2 regions of the Labrys sp. HAY1-8F genome follow, and region 2 is predicted to be linked to the other one. Evidence: predicted binding sites of a transcription regulator. Region 2 holds the regulator's gene; the other holds the start of a gene.

Evidence for each region. Region 2 encodes PhoB, which activates phosphate uptake and scavenging genes when phosphate is short. Its sites were predicted from a motif close to TGTCATNNANCTGTCAT; they were not measured.
Region 1: a site for PhoB is predicted at 1,232-1,248, ahead of ACR9ZN_RS12320 (UDP-2,3-diacylglucosamine diphosphatase). Genes of this name have one in related genera too.

What each region holds. Positions count from the first base shown of each region.
Region 1 covers NZ_JBPGWZ010000002.1:712,058-716,521, reverse strand. The annotation lists gene ACR9ZN_RS12325 (undecaprenyl-diphosphate phosphatase) at 223-1,083, shown strand; gene ACR9ZN_RS12320 (UDP-2,3-diacylglucosamine diphosphatase) at 1,382-2,197, shown strand; gene ACR9ZN_RS12315 (glycosyltransferase family 4 protein) at 2,207-3,271, shown strand; gene ACR9ZN_RS12310 (LysE family translocator) at 3,379-4,020, opposite strand; gene ACR9ZN_RS12305 (apolipoprotein A-IV repeat region-like domain-containing protein) at 4,217-4,464, opposite strand, start outside.
Region 2 covers NZ_JBPGWZ010000002.1:2,232,774-2,237,237, reverse strand. The annotation lists gene ACR9ZN_RS19430 (YciI family protein) at 1-223, shown strand, start outside; gene ACR9ZN_RS19425 (RNA polymerase sigma factor) at 242-1,480, shown strand; gene ACR9ZN_RS19420 (hypothetical protein) at 1,499-2,236, opposite strand; gene phoB (phosphate regulon transcriptional regulator PhoB) at 2,377-3,078, opposite strand; gene phoU (phosphate signaling complex protein PhoU) at 3,092-3,811, opposite strand; gene pstB (phosphate ABC transporter ATP-binding protein PstB) at 3,847-4,464, opposite strand, start outside.

The DNA.
Region 1 (4,464 bases), 1.5 Mb from region 2:
GCAACCCAGCAATCGAGCAATTGGGGGTGGCGAGGGGCGGCTTCAAGGGTACAAGCCGAAGTTGTGTCCGATTTAATCTTGGCGATCGTCGCAGCCGCGACGGCCCCGTCCCATTCATTGCCTGGCAAATTCATTTGGCGGCGATGGTCTGCCGCAAAGTTGCCGCGATCGAAAGCTCTGTGGGAGTGCGTGCTGGGCCGGGCGCAATCCTTGAGGTGTGGAATGAGTGGCGCTTGCACCGAAGGCGTCGACACAGGCTTTATGACTTTGGGGGTGGCAAAGGTCGCTTTCCTCGGCGTCGTCCAGGGTATCACCGAGCTGATGCCGATTTCCTCGACGGCCCATATGAGACTGGTGCCGGCCCTTCTTGGTTGGCAGGATCCGGGATCAGCCTTCTCCGCGGCCATGCAACTTGCGGCCTTGTGCGCCGTGGTCAGTTATTTCTGGAGGGATATCCGATCGATCACCAGCGGATCGCTGGCGGCCGTGCGGACAGGGGATTGGATGTCGCCGAAATTTCGCCTGGCGGTGGGCGTGGTGCTGGGCACTATCCCGATCGTGGTGGCTGGCTTGCTGCTTGCACCACTTCTCAACCGGTGCGACAGCCCCTTGCGCGCCCTGCCGGTGATCGGTTTTGCCTGCCTTGTCATGGGCGGCCTGCTCGCCGCGGCGGAACTCATGGCCCGTCATGGGCGCAGGGTCGAAGACATGCGGTTGCGCGATGCCCTGATCGTCGGGCTTGCGCAGGTCGGCGCGCTGATCCCCGGTGTGTCCCGGTCCGGCTCGACCCTGACCGCCTCGCTGTTTCGCGGCTTCTCGCGGGATGAGGCCGCGCGCTTTTCCTTCCTTCTCGGCATTCCCGCCATTGCCTTGGCCGGCCTGCACGAAATCACCACGCTTTTGCGGGCTCACCTCTCCACGGAGGGCTGGCTGATCTTGCTGGTCGGCCTGGTGGTCGGAACGATTTCGTCCTTCGCGGCCCTGTGGGGGCTGATGCGTATCCTCGAGCGCTTTTCGACCTGGCCTTTCACCATCTACCGCATCTTGCTCGGTGCCGTCGTGCTGTGGGTCGCCTATCACTAGAGTAGGGGGCGTTCATGAGTGAACGCTTGTTTGCTCTAGTTCTTTGTTTCGGAGCGTCTATGCCATTTGAGGTGATTCAGCCTCCGCGCAAGACGCCGTAAGAGAAAAGGGGACGAAAGAGCATCGATGTCCCATCGGACATATCGCCTGTCATAAAACCATGAACTGAATCGTGTTTGTGACAATCAGGATGCGTCGTCGATTTCGCTGATGTCTGCAGCAAAGCGCATCAAAGCAAGCGCTCTATGCTCTCTTGCTTGTTTCGACGATACGTTTTGGGCCGGTTGAGGATGGTGCCATGAACAGCGAAAGCGAAGGCACGCGCTATCGAGCGCTCTTTATCTCGGATGTGCATCTTGGGACGCGTGGTTGTCAGGCCGATATGCTGCTCGACTTCCTGCGCGCCTATGACGCCGAGACGATCTATCTGGTCGGCGACATTGTCGACGCCTGGCAGCTGAAAAGTGGTTGGTACTGGCCGCAGGCGCATAACGATGTGGTGCAGAAGCTGCTGCGCAAGGCCCGCAAGGGCGCGCGCATGGTCTATATTCCCGGTAATCACGACGAGTTCTTGCGTGATTTCCCCGGGCATCATTTCGGTGGCATCGAGGTGATCGAGCAGACAGTGCACGTGGCTGCTGACGGCAAGCGCTATCTGGTGATGCATGGCGATGCCTTCGACGTGGTGGTGCGCCACGCCAAGTGGCTGGCCTTGCTTGGCGACTGGGCCTATGTCACGGCCTTGGGTGTCAATACCTGGCTGAACGCCATTCGCCGGCGCCTCGGCCTGTCCTATTGGTCGCTGTCCGCCTGGGCCAAGCTCAAGGTGAAGAACGCCGTCAGTTTCATCGGCCATTTCGAAGAGACCCTGGCCAAGGAAGCCAAGCGGCTGAACTGCGACGGGGTCATCTGCGGCCACATCCATCACGCCACGCTACGCGATCTCGATGGCGTCACCTACATCAACTCCGGCGATTGGGTCGAAAGCTGCACGGCTATCGTCGAGCATTTCGATGGTCGTTTCGAACTGGTGCGCTGGAGCGAACTCGTTCGTCAGGCCAACAAGCCGCCGGAACTCCAAGGCGAGACGCTGGTCCCTCAGCGTGCCGCCTGAGCCGGTCCCGTGAAGATCCTGATTGCCACCGACGCCTGGCGCCCGCAGGTCAACGGCGTTGTCCGGTCCCTGGAACAGACGGCTGCGGCAGCCTCGCGTCAGGGCGTTGAGATAGAATTCCTGGCGCCGGACCGCTTCTGGTCGGTGCCGATGCCCTCCTATCCGGAGATTCGGCTTGCCATGCCGCCGCTCGGCGCCATCGAAAGGCATATCGAGGCCGAGAAGCCGGACTATGTCCATATCGCCACCGAGGGGCCGATCGGCCTGCTCACCCGCCGGGTCTGCCTGAAGAAGGGCCGCCCCTTCACCACCAGCTATCACACCCGTTTTCCTGAATATCTCGCCGCGCGTGTCCCGGTGCCGCTCGACTGGAGCTATCGTTGGATCCGGCGTTTCCACAATGCCGGAGCGGGTACCATGGTCTCCACCCCGGCCCTGGAGCGTGAACTGGCTGGTCGCGGCTTCAAGCGGCTGATGCGCTGGTCGCGAGGGGTCGATGCGGAATTGTACAGGCCCAGGCCCGTGCGCGTTTTCGACCTGCCCGGACCCATCTTCCTCTATGTCGGGCGGGTTGCGGTCGAGAAGAACATCGAGGCCTTTCTCGGTCTCGAGCTGCCTGGTTCGAAAGTGGTGGTGGGGAGCGGCCCGGCCTTGGAGATGCTGCGCTCACGCTATCCGGACGTGCACTTCGCCGGCATGCTGGAGGGAGAGGACCTGGCAAAGGCCTATGCTTCGGCGGATGTCTTCGTGTTTCCGAGCCTGACCGACACATTCGGCATCGTCCTGCTCGAAGCGATGGCCAGCGGCCTGCCGGTGGCAGCCTTTCCGGTGACGGGGCCGATCGACGTGATCAGCACCGGCAAAACGGGCATCCTCGACAACGACCTCGCTCGGGCGGCGCTGGCGTGTCTCGAGCTCAAGCCCGCCGATGCGCGTGCAGAGGCGCTGAAATATTCCTGGGACGCTTGCGCCCGCCAATTCGTCGCCAATGTGGTGGAGGCCTGCGGCCGGGCCAAGACCACGCCCGCGCCGTCCGGAGCTGTCAAGCAAGGGCAGGCCAGGCTGCCGGCCTGATCCCAAGGCCGGTAATACCGGCCAGTATTGAGCTCGCAATGATGGGCCAGCAAGTCAAACTCAATGCAGATTGGTCGCGGCCACGACCCCATCCGAATCGCAATACCTCATACCCGCGACAGCAGCAGGCGGATACCGGCGAAGCCGAAAAACAGCGCCAGCGTGGCTTCGATCCAGCGCCGCGCCCTCTGATAGAGGCGAACCATGGGCCGGGCGGAAAAGATCAGGGCATAACCGCCGAAGGTGGTCAGTCCGATCACCGCACAGCCGGCGATGATCGCCAAGGCTGTATGCCCAGGGGCGTCCGACTTGAGGCCGAGCGACATGATGGCGATCCAGGCAAGGATCGACTTCGGATTGGTCAGATGCAGCATCAGGCCACGCCAATAGAGCTGGCGATAATCGATCGGGCCACGTTCTTGCCTTGCCTCATCCTGGCCGGCCTTGAGGGCGGAACGAGCCGATTTGATCGCCAGATAGAGGAGATAGAGGCCGCCGCCGATCTTGATGGCGGTGAGGGCATTGGCATAGGCGGCGAGAAGGGTGGAAACACCGGTGGCCGCCAGCACGGCCCAGATCATCGAGCCCGTCATGATGCCGGCTGCCAGCACCAGCGCCGGCAGGCGCCCCCGTCCCATGGCCACGCCCATGATGGCCATGTTGCTCGGACCGGGGCTGGCTACCGCGATGGTGTAGACCATGTAGACGGCGAGCAAGGCATGGAATTGATGAAACAGGGCGTCGCCCATCGGGAACGTCTCACTGAAACGCCAGGCTTTTGGCAGGTTGGCAAATAATTGACTGACAATAGCGGTACAAGGCTTCCGCGCAAGCGCGGGTTCGGCGCGGCAGCAATGTCGTCGGCCCAAGGAAAAAGGCCCCGAAAACTCGGGGCCTTTTTCATTCTCAACCAAACGGTTGCGGACGGCCGGTTGCCGGCGGTGCTCAGGTGAGCTTGCCGGCCGCATGCGCCAGGATTGTATAGACCTTGCCGGAATCGGCGGTGAGATAGGTCCTTGCCATGTTGCCGCTGCGGTCCTCGCGGTCCACTTCGGCAATGAGCTGCTCGAACTCCTGGACATAGCGGTCCACCGTCGCCTGGAACTCCGCATCGCGGCGATAGCGCCGGCGGATTTCCTCGAAGGCCTGCTGGCCCTGCAGTGTGTAGAGCCGGCGCGAGAAGGCGTTGCGCT
Region 2 (4,464 bases):
GAGCCGTCTGCGCCCAACGTCTGCGGCGACGACCGTGCGCCTCGCCGACGGCAAGACCCAGGTGCTCAACGGCCCCTTCGCCGACACCAGGGAACAACTCGGCGGTTTCTACATCATCGATGTGCCGGACCTGGATGCCGCGATCGGCTGGGCTGCGCGTTGCCCGAGTGCAGCCATCGGTACCATCGAGGTCCGGCCGGTGTGGGACCCCAAGGATTATTGAACCAAGCGAGCCGATCCGGTGCCTTCCGCCCCCGCCGTCGAACTTGCCGAAATCGTCGCGCGACGCAGCTATGGCAGGCTCGTCGCCCTTCTCGCGGCACGTTCGGGCGACATTGCGGGGGCGGAGGACGCCCTGGCCGACGCCTTTGCGGCGGCTTTGGAACATTGGCCGGCGGGGGGTGTGCCCGCCAATCCCGAAGCCTGGCTCCTGACCGCGGCCCGGCGCCGGCAGATCGACGCGGCCCGCCGCGCCAAGCTGCGCGGCGAAAAGGCGGACGAGGTCATCCGCCATGTCGAGGCCCTCGCCTCCGAGCAGGCCGAACAGCCTGTCATTCCCGATGAGCGCCTGCGCCTGATGTTCGCTTGTGCTCATCCCTCGCTCGATGCCGCCGTGCGCGCGCCCTTGATCCTGCAGACGATATTGGGGTTCGACGCCGGCGCGATCGCCAGCGCCTTCCTAGTTTCACCTGCGGCGATGAGCCAGAGATTGGTGCGGGCCAAGCTCAAGATCAAGCAGGCCGCCATCCCCTTCCGGATCCCGGAACCCGATGAGTTGCCCGGTCGTCTCGAAGCGGTATTGGAGGCCGTCTATGCCGTCTATGCCGAGGGTTGGGCCGATCCCGAAGGGGCGCAGGCCCGCGAGCGCAATCTGTCGGTGGAAGGCATCTGGCTCGGCCGGTTGCTGGTCTCGCTCCTGCCCGGCGAGCCGGAAGTGCTCGGCCTGCTGGCCCTGATGCTGCATGCCGAGGCCAGGCGGGCTGCACGCCGTAGCCCGGTCGGCGACTATATCCCGTTGGAACAGCAGGATACCACGCTTTGGGATGCCGCCCTGATCGAGGAGGCTGAGGCTTTGCTCGCCAGGGCCGGGCAGGCGCGACAGATCGGTCGCTATCAGCTCGAAGCCGCGCTGCAATCGGCCCATGCCAATAGGCGCATCTGCGCGACGACGGACTGGGCCGCGATCGTCACGCTGTATGAGGCCTTGGTACTACTGACCGCGTCCCCTGTCGCTGCCATCAACAGAGCCGTAGCGCTCGCCCGTCTTGCAGGACCGCAAGCCGGATTGGCCGGGCTCGACGAGGTCGCCAGCGACAGGCGGATCGCCGATTACCAGCCTTATTGGGCTGCACGCGCGGACTTGCTGGCCCGCGCCGCAAGGCAGGAGGAGGCCCGCAACGCCTATTCGCGGGCGATCGGGCTGGAGAGTGATCCCGTCATCCGCCGTTATCTGCAAGGGCGCCTGGCGGCTCTGGGCTGATATCGGCGCCTGCAGAAGCTATTGGGGATAGCGGCCATTGAAGGGCGGGGCCTCGATCCACCATTGCGGTGTATAGGCGCGCTTGATCGGGCAACGGATCAATGTGTCTTCATCGAGCCACAGCTGCCGCTCGGGGGCGGGGGTCATCACGATGGTTTCCGCCGTGCCGGAGCGGCCGCTTCGCAGGGCCTGGTCCTGCGCCGGCGAGCTGCCGCATCGAAGCTGCAGCGTCGCCTGGAACTTGGCGCTGGAAGGCTCCTCGCCATCGGCCTCGATGACCGCGCAATATTTGCCGTAGAGCTGGATGGCAGGACCGGCTGCCCGTAGAAGCTGCACGGAAACCCGGTTGCCTGGCGTCGCCCCCTGCTTGTCGCAGCCATCGTCCTGCAAGGCATAGATGCCGTCGGCATAGTTGCCCGCCTTCTGGGCATAGGACGTGTGCGTGGCGGGCGCGCGTCCGGCCTGCCTGACGGACAAGACGGTCCTGATCTGCCTGCTGCCATCGGGTGCGACCTCCACCATGGCCTCGACCTCGCATCGCGAGCCTTCCTTGCAGATACCGGCGACCTGCTCCTGCATGTCGCTGTCGGCTGCGATGAAGCAATCCTTGCCGATATAGGAGCCTGCCAAGCCGGAGCCGGTACCGAACTCGCCCGAACACAAGGTTTTCTTGAGCTTGGCCGCTGCGGCATCGCTGGGAAGCAGCGCCAACGAACTGGCAGTCAAAAGCGACGCGACGAGCAAGGAACGGATCATGGCAACCCCGGCATTTTCTTTGGCAAGTCGTCTTATCGCAAGCCTCTGAAATCGCCTAGATCGGGCGAGTACCGGGTACGTGATGCGACAAGGCCGGCGGTGAGCCGCCGGCCTTGGTGTCGGGCGATGAAATATCCGTCCTAGGCCTGCTTGGCGAAGGTCTCGTCGAAGGAATAGCCGGCGCCGCGAACCGTGCGGATCGGGTCGATCTCGCGCGTGCGGTTCATCGCCTTGCGCAGTCGCCCGACATGCACGTCGACCGTGCGCTCGTCGATATAGACGTCGCGGCCCCAGACGCTGTCGAGCAATTGCTCGCGTGCGAATACGCGTCCCGGCGCCTGCATCAGGAATTCGAGCAGACGGAACTCGGTCGGGCCGAGGCGGATCTCGCGATTGCCGCGATGAACGCGCTTGGTCTCGCGGTCGAGGGAAATGTCACCGGCCTTGAGCAGGGAGGCGACGTGATCGGGCTTGGCCCGACGCAGCAGAGCGCGCACGCGGGCCGAGAGTTCCGGCACGGAGAAGGGCTTGACGACATAATCGTCGGCGCCGGTGGCCAGACCCCGCACACGCTCGGTTTCCTCGCCACGCGCCGTGAGCATGATCACGGGCAGGCGCTCGGTTTCCGGCCGCATGCGGATGCGCCGGCACAATTCGATACCCGACAACCCCGGCAGCATCCAGTCCAGCAATACCAGATCCGGCACGCTTTCGCGCAGGCGGATCTCGGCATCGTCACCGCGCGCCACACTGTCGACCTCATAGCCTTCGGCTTCGAGATTGTAGCGCAGCAGCAAGGTCAGTGCTTCTTCGTCCTCGACGATCAGAACCTTGGGAGGCATGGCCTATCCCTTGTTACTTAGCCGGCACAGGAAGGTCGACGAGATCGGTGCTGTTGTCCGCCTTGGGCCGCTCGCCGGCCGGCGATTCACCGGTCACCAGGTAATGCACCGTTTCGGCGATGTTGGTGGCATGGTCGCCGATGCGCTCGATGTTCTTGGCGCAGAACAGCAGATGGGTGCAGAAGCCGATATTGCGCGGATCTTCCATCATGTAGGTCAGCAATTCGCGGAACAGCGAGGTGTACATCGCATCGATCTCGCCGTCCGAACTCCAGACCGAGAGCGCTTCTTCGACATTGCGCTGGGCGAAGGCGTCGAGGACCTGCTTGAGCTGCTCGAGCACCAGGTCAGCCATATGGTCGAAACCGCCGAAGAGCTGGGCCGGCTGCGCATGGCTGTGGATGGCCACCACGCGCTTGGCGACGTTCTTGCCGAGGTCGCCGATGCGTTCGAGATCGTTGGCCACCCGCAGGGCCGAGACGATTTCGCGCAGGTCGAGTGCCAGTGGCTGGCGCTTGGCGATGACCAGGATAGCCCGGTCCTCGACCTGGCGCTGGAGCTTGTCGATCGCCAGATCGAGCTCGATCACGGCCTTGGCGCGCTGGGTGTCGCGCTTGAGCAGGGCTTCGACGCTGTCGGCTACGCTCTTCTCTGCATAGCCACCCATTTCGGCGATCATGTTGCGCAATTCGCGCAATTCCTGATCAAAGGATGTAACGATGTGGTCGGACATGCCGCCTCCAAATGAATTCGACGCTGGCCGAGGGATCAGCCGAAGCGGCCGGTGATGTAATCCTGTGTACGGCTGTCGTTCGGGGTGGTGAACATCTTGTTGGTCTGGCCGACCTCGATGAGGTCACCCAGATAGAAGAAGGCCGTCACATCCGCGCAACGCGCCGCCTGCTGCATATTGTGCGTGACGATGACGATGGTGAAGTCCCGCTTCAATTCGTCGATCAGTTCCTCGATCTTGGCGGTCGAGATCGGATCGAGCGCGGAGGTCGGCTCGTCCAGCAGCACGACTTCGGGCTTCACCGCGATGGTGCGGGCGATGCACAGGCGCTGCTGCTGGCCACCGGACATGCCGAGCGCGGAGGCGTGCAGGCGGTCCTTGACTTCGTTCCACAGGGCGGCCTTGGTCAGGCACCATTCGACTCGGCTGTCCATTTCCGCCTTGGAGATCGACTCATGCAGGCGAACGCCGAAGGCGATGTTGTCATAGATCGACATCGGGAAGGGCGTGGGCTTCTGGAACACCATGCCGATGCGGGCGCGCAGCACTGCCGGATCGATCTCCTTGCCGATGACGTTCTGACCATCGAGCAGCACGCGGCCCTTGGCAGTCTGGCCCGGATAGAGGTCGTACATGCGGTTGAGCACGCGCAG